DNA from 2 places in the Streptomyces sp. NBC_00667 genome. Region 2 is predicted to be linked to the other one. Evidence: riboswitches for the same ligand, from Rfam matches in the RefSeq annotation. Region 2 holds a riboswitch; the other holds the start of a gene.
The links. Region 2 has a riboswitch for ZMP and ZTP ahead of glyA (serine hydroxymethyltransferase). Riboswitches for the same ligand answer to the same signal wherever they lie in the genome.
Positions count from the first base shown of each region.

Region 1: another riboswitch for ZMP and ZTP. It lies ahead of OHA81_RS25870 (bifunctional 5,10-methylenetetrahydrofolate dehydrogenase/5,10-methenyltetrahydrofolate cyclohydrolase); the one in region 2 lies ahead of glyA (serine hydroxymethyltransferase).

Region 1 is NZ_CP109022.1:5,656,807-5,660,200, forward strand. It holds gene OHA81_RS25860 (RNA polymerase sigma factor) at 1-21, opposite strand, end outside; gene OHA81_RS25865 (methyltransferase domain-containing protein) at 246-1,007, opposite strand; ZMP/ZTP riboswitch at 1,135-1,233, shown strand; gene OHA81_RS25870 (bifunctional 5,10-methylenetetrahydrofolate dehydrogenase/5,10-methenyltetrahydrofolate cyclohydrolase) at 1,268-2,158, shown strand; gene OHA81_RS25875 (helix-turn-helix domain-containing protein) at 2,199-2,993, opposite strand; gene OHA81_RS25880 (4a-hydroxytetrahydrobiopterin dehydratase) at 3,128-3,394, shown strand, end outside.
Region 2 is NZ_CP109022.1:4,181,159-4,184,552, reverse strand. It holds gene trpS (tryptophan--tRNA ligase) at 1-339, opposite strand, end outside; gene glyA (serine hydroxymethyltransferase) at 674-1,942, opposite strand; ZMP/ZTP riboswitch at 1,977-2,067, opposite strand; gene rocD (ornithine--oxo-acid transaminase) at 2,177-3,382, shown strand.

The DNA.
Region 1 (3,394 bases), 1.5 Mb from region 2:
ACGGGACGGGCTGAGCGACACAAGGAGCCTCTCGTTGCGAACAATTAAGGGTGGGCGGGACATCATCGCGCGAACTCGGGAAACAGACCCGAGGGGGTTCTGTATTCCGGGCTGCGCGAGGACACCTGTCGGTTCATCGCACGCCCGAGTCGATTCGTTACGCGCTGAATTGAGTGACCTGCGCCACGCTGTGGCCGCGCAACCCGATACGGCCCTGATCCGTCCGCCCTCCTCCCGCCCCCGCCTCAGTCCGATTTGCGGGCTTCAATGAGGAAACGGGCGGTGTGTGCGACGAACGGGCCTTCACGCCCGATCCGTTCGTGCAGTTCGCGCAGCCGGTCGCGGTAGTGCCCGACCGTGAAGCCCGGCACCATCCAGATCACCTTCCTCAAGAAGTAGACCACGGCGCCGATGTCGTGGAACTCCGTACGCAGCCGCTCGGAGCGCAGGTCCACGACCTCCAGGCCGGCGGCCGTCGCCCCCGCGAGGGCGTCGTCGGGGTGCCGGGCCCGCCGCACCTCCTGCGGCTGCGGGCCGAGGAAGTACTCCACGAGCTCGAAGACGCTCGCCGGACCGACCTGCTGCGAGAAGTACGTGCCGCCCGGGGTCAGCACGCGGGCGATCTCGTCCCACCACACGGTCACCGGGTGCCGGCTGCTGACCAGCTCGAAGGCCTCGTCGCCGAACGGCAGCGGCGGCTCGTCGGCGTCCGCGACCACGGCCGCGCCCAGCGGGTGCAGCAGTCGCGTGGCCCTGGCCACGTTCGGCGGCCAGGACTCGGTGGCCACCGTCAGGCGGGGCAGCGGCCCGGCGCCCGCCAGCACCTCCCCGCCGCCGGTCTGGATGTCCAGGGCGGAGCGGACACCCGCCAGCCGCCCGCCCAGCAGTTTCTGGTAGCCCCAGGAGGGCCGCTGCTCGGTGGCCCGGCCGTCGAGCCAGGAGAAGTCCCAGCCCTCCACGGAGACCGAGTCCGCCTCGCCGACGAGATCGTCGAAAGTGCGCGTCATGTCGGAATCCTCCCAGCTCCCGTTCCGGTGATCCACCGGGTTGTCGCACAGCCCGCCGGGGCCGCTCGAGGAGTCCGCCCGCCGGGGTCCGCCCGAAGGGGCCCGTCCGCCGGGTCGACTAGAGTGGGCGGCGGGCCGTGACTGGCGTTCGGGTGGATCACCACCGGGGAGCGGCCCGGCGTACCCGCATCCCGTACGTCGACTGCCGCGCGCCTGGGCGAACCGCGACCGCGAAACCGCAGCGACGCTCAGGAGACCCCATGACGACCGCCCAGGCCCACACCCCGGACCGGACCGCCCGGCTGATGGACGGCACCGCCCTCGCCCGCCGCATCTCGAAGCAGACCGCCGCCCAGGCCGCCAAGCTCACCGAGCGCACCGGCACCGCCCCCTGTCTGGCGACCGTGCTGGTCGGCGAGGACCCGGCGTCGGTCACCTACGTACGCATGAAGCAGAACCGTTGCGCCAAGGCCGGGATCACCTCCCGCCACGTGGAGCTCCCGGCGCAGACCACCACCGCGGAACTGGTCGCCAAGCTCACCGAGCTCTCCGAGGACCCGCAGATCAGCGGCATCCTGCTCCAGCACCCCGTCCCGCACCACATCGACGAGCGCGCCGCCTTCGAGGCCATCGCCCCCGGCAAGGACGTCGACGGCGTCACCATGCACTCCTTCGCCGCCATGGGCTTCGGCCTCCCCGGCTTCGTCTCCTGCACGCCCGGCGGCATCATGCGGCTGCTGGAGGCCTACGACGTCGACCTCACCGGCAAGCACGCCGTGGTCGTGGGCCGCAGCGCGATCCTGGGCAAGCCCGCCGGGATGCTCCTGCTGGAGCGCAACGCCACGGTCACCTACTGTCACTCGCGCACCGTGGACCTGCCCTCGATCGTGCGCCAGGCAGACGTGCTGGTCGCCGCCGTCGGCAAGGCGGAGTTCATCCGGGGCGAGGACATCAAGCCGGGCGCGGTCGTCCTGGACGCCGGGTACAACGAGGGCAACGTCGGCGACGTCCACTTCGAGTCGGCCGCCGCCCGCGCCTCGCTGATCACCCCGGTGCCCGGCGGTGTCGGCCCGATGACCATCGCCGTCCTGCTGGAGCAGACCGTCCGGGCGGCCGCCGCCCAGGCCGGCCTCGACCTCGCGGAGCTCTGAGCCCCACCCGCCACCGGCGGCCCGCGCCGCGCCGGGGCGGTCAGGGGCCCAGTGAGCGCAGGTACTTCGCCGTCGCCGGGTCGGCCGGGAGGAGGGTCTCCACGGCCAGCTCGGCGACGGTCACGTCCATCGGCGTGTTGAAGGTGGAGATCGAGGACACGAAGGACAGGACGTGTCCCTCGTGCTCGATCACCAGCGGAAGCGCGAGGTAGGCGGTCGCTTCCGCCGGCTCCCCGTCCCCGGGCCGCCCGCGCTCCGCCACCGGGTACGCCGCCACCTCCTCGTACAGCGCGCGCAGCGCCCGCGAGCGGGCCGTCGCGAGCTGCCGTTCCATCTGCGCCAGCAGGTGCCCGCGCCACTCGCGGAGGTTGTGGATCCGCGGGGCGAGCCCCTCCGGGTGCAGGGTGAGCCGCATCGCGTTCAGCGGGGGCTCCAGCAGGTGCTCCGCCACGCCGCCCAGCAGCATCGTGATGCCCCGGTTCGCCGCGACCACCTGGTACGTCGCGTCCACCACCAGCGCCGGATACGGCTCGTACGCGTTCAGCAGCCGCTCCAGCCCCTCGCGCAGCACGCCCAGCTCCGGCGCGTCCAGCGGGGTGCAGGCGTACCGGGGCGCGAAACCGGCGGCCACCAGCAGGACGTTGCGTTCCCGCACCGGTACGTCGAGGTGCTCCGCCAGCCGCAGCACCATTTCCTCGCTGGGCCGGGAGCGGCCGTTCTCCACGAAGCTGATGTGCCGGGACGAGGAACCGGCGCGCCCCGCCAGTTCCAGCTGACTGATACCGCGCTGCTCCCGCCACGTACGCAGCAGCGCGCCCACACCCGCAGAGGTCATGGCCCGACGTTAGCCGGAAGACCGCGAGAAACGGTACGTGCCGGTGCGCGGGGGGCCTCCCGACGGCACGTGCTGTGGGAACCTTGACACCACGTCAGGCAGTCGGGCCGACCGGAGCGTGAAGGAGCGTGTGGATGTCGGGCGAGCCGCTTTCCCAGAAGGAGATCGAGGACCGGCTGCGGGAACTCCCGGGCTGGGCCTTCGAAGACGACCGGATCCAGCGCACGTACCGGCTGGGCAGCCACCTCGCGGCGAGCGCGCTCGTCGCCCACATCGCCGTCGTGCAGGACGAGTTGGACCACCACTCCGACCTCACCCTCGGCTACAACACGGTCCGGGTGTCGGTGAACACCCACAGCGCGGGCGACGCGGTCACCGAGACCGACCTCGCCCTGGCCGAG
Region 2 (3,394 bases):
GAACTGGGTCATCCGGCTGGCCTCGCCGAAGCCGGTGATGCAGTTCATGACCCAGCCGAGCTGCGCGTGCTCGGGGACGTGGCTCTGGATGAAGAGCGTGCAGCGCTCGGGGTCCAGACCGGCGGCGAGCAGCTGCGCGGCGGAGAGCCGGGTGTTCGCGCGGAGGTCCTTCGGATCCTGCGGCATGGTGATCGCGTGCAGGTCGACGACCATGTAGAAGGCGTCGTGCGTTTCCTGCAGGGCGACGTACTGCCGGATGGCTCCGAGGTAGTTCCCGAGGTGGAACGAACCGGAGGTGGGCTGGATGCCGGAGAGCGCGCGAGGACGATCAGAAGCCATGGGTTCATTCTCTCAGGTGCGGGGGCGGGCTCGGGCCCGCCGCTGGCCGGAACCTTCCGGGTCGCGACCCCTGCCCCGCCGAGCCGGCCCCGGTACCGACCGGTAGCGCCCCGACCGGATCCCGCCCCGGCCGAGCGACCGCTTTCCGCTGGTCGTGCGGGCTGGGACGGGACCGCGGGGCGCCCGCACCACACAGCCCCGCCGGCCCCACCCGGCCCCGCCGGCGCTTGAGGCGCGGGTCCGGGCGGAGCCCGGTGCCCGGCGGAGCCGGGTTCCCAGGGGGCTCCGCCCCGGACCCCGCGCCTGCCCCGCGCGGCGGGGCTGGTTCGCCGCGTCAGGAGAGGGGGAGCCCCGGGGCCGGGAAGGCGGCCATGAGGTCCGAGACCTCCGCGCGGATCGCGGTCAGCGTCCGCTCGTCCGCGGAACCGGCCGCGTCGACCGCCCGCGCGATCCAGTCCGCCACCACCGGCATGTGCTCCACCGACAGCCCCCGCGACGTCAGCGACGGCGTCCCGATCCGGATCCCCGACGGGTCGAACGGCTTGCGCGGGTCGAACGGCACCGTGTTGTAGTTCACCACGATCCCCGCCCGGTCCAGCGCCTTCGCCGCCACCTTCCCCGGCACCCCCCGCGAGGTCAGGTCCATCAGGATCAGGTGGTTGTCCGTACCCCCGGACACCAGGTCGAACCCCCGCTCCAGCAACGACGCGGCCAGCGCCTTCGCGTTGGCGACGACCGCGTGCGCGTACGTGACGAAGGCCGGCTGCGCCGCCTCGTGCAGGGCCACCGCGATGCCCGCCGTCGTCTGGTTGTGCGGGCCGCCCTGGAGGCCCGGGAAGACCGCCTTGTCGATGGCCTTCGCGTGCTCCTCCCGGCACATCAGCATCGCGCCGCGCGGACCCCGCAGGGTCTTGTGGGTGGTCGTGGAGATGACGTCCACGTGACCCGCCGGGCTCGGGTGCGCCCCGCCCGCGATCAGGCCCGCGATGTGCGCCACGTCCGCGACCAGGAGGGCGCCCGCCTCCTTGGCGATCGACGCGAAGGCCGCGAAGTCGATCGTGCGCGGGAGCGCGGTACCGCCGCAGAACATGATCTTCGGCCGCTCGGCGAGGGCGAGGTCGCGGACCGCGTCGTAGTCGACGAGCCCGGTGTCGGCGCGGACCCCGTACTGCACGCCCCGGAACCAGGAGCCCGTCGCCGAGACGCCCCAGCCGTGCGTGAGGTGCCCGCCCATCGGCAGCGCCATGCCCATCACCGTGTCGCCCGGCCGGGCGAAGGCCAGGTACACGGCCAGGTTCGCCGGGGAACCGGAGTACGGCTGCACGTTCGCGTGGTCGACGCCGAACAGGCCCTTGGCCCGCTCGACGGCGAGGGCCTCGACGCGATCGATGTTCTGCTGGCCCTCGTAGTAACGGCGGCCCGGGTAGCCCTCGCTGTACTTGTTCTGCAGGACGGTGCCGGAGGCCTCCAGCACCGCCGCCGACACGTAGTTCTCGCTCGGGATGAGGCGGAGCGTCTGCGCCTGGAGGGTTTCCTCGGCCGCGACGAACGACGCCAGCTCGGGGTCGGTCGCGGAAAGGGCGGGATGGCGGCGCGCTGTCATGGCGGTCCTCCGGGGTCGATGTCTGGTCTCGTCCCCGCGAGGCCCAGGCGAGCGGCCCTGTGTGCGGTCCTGCCCGCACGACTCCCCCGGAGTCGTTTCCCCGTGCGCCAGTCGCCGTGCGTACGGCCCACCTTAGCGGGCACGCCACGAGAAAGGTTTCTCCGTCCGGTATACGAGCGAACATGGAAAGTGACGCCACCCTCGTCGACTGCCTGACGGACGATCGGAGACCCCGTGTCGAAGACTGCTGATGCCATCCGCTCCGCCGACGCGCACAGCGCGCACAACTACCACCCGCTCCCGATCGTCGTCTCGTCGGCGCAGGGCGCGTGGATGACCGACGTGGAGGGCCGCAGGTACCTCGACATGCTCGCCGGCTACTCGGCGCTCAACTTCGGCCACGGCAACCGCCGTCTGATCGACGCCGCCCGCGCGCAGCTGGAGCGGGTCACCCTCACCTCCCGCGCCTTCCACCACGACCGCTTCGCGGACTTCTGCACCGAACTCGCCGCCCTGTGCGGCAAGGAGATGGTGCTGCCGATGAACACGGGTGCGGAGGCCGTGGAGACGGCGGTCAAGACCGCCCGCAAGTGGGGGTACGAGGTCAAGGGCGTCCCGGACGGACATGCCAAGATCGTCGTGGCGGCCGACAACTTCCACGGCCGGACCACCACCATCGTGTCCTTCTCGACGGACCACGAGGCCCGCGACCACTTCGGGCCGTACACCCCCGGGTTCGAGATCGTGCCGTACGGGGACCTCACCGCGCTCTCCCACGCCCTGACCTCGAACACCGTGGCCGTGCTGCTGGAGCCGGTCCAGGGCGAGGCGGGCGTCCTCGTCCCGCCGGCCGGCTACCTCCAGGGCGTACGGGAACTCACGCGCGAGCGGAACGTCCTGTTCATGGCGGACGAGATCCAGTCGGGCCTCGGCCGTACCGGCGAGACCTTCGCGTGCGCGCACGAGGGGGTCGTGCCGGACGTGTACATCCTCGGCAAGGCGCTGGGCGGCGGCGTGGTCCCCGTCTCCGCCGTGGTCGCCGACCGGGACGTGCTGGGGGTGTTCCGGCCCGGCGAGCACGGGTCCACCTTCGGCGGGAACCCGCTGGCCTGTGCCGTCGCCCTGGAGGTGATCGCGATGCTGCGGACCGGCGAGTACCAGCAGCGCGCCACCGAGCTCGGCGACCACCTGCACCGGGAGCTGAACCTGCTGGTGGGCAGTGGCGCCGTGACCGCCGTACGGGGCCGCGGCCTGTGGGCGGGCGTCGACATCGACCCGGCGCGCGGCACGGGCCGGGAGATCTCCGAGAAGCTGATGGAGCTGGGGGTGCTGGTGAAGGACACCCACGGATCGACCATCCGGATCGCCCCTCCGCTGGTGATCAGCAAGGAGGACCTGGACTGGGGCCTGGACCGGCTGCGGACGGTGCTGGCCGTCTGACGGGACCCGTCC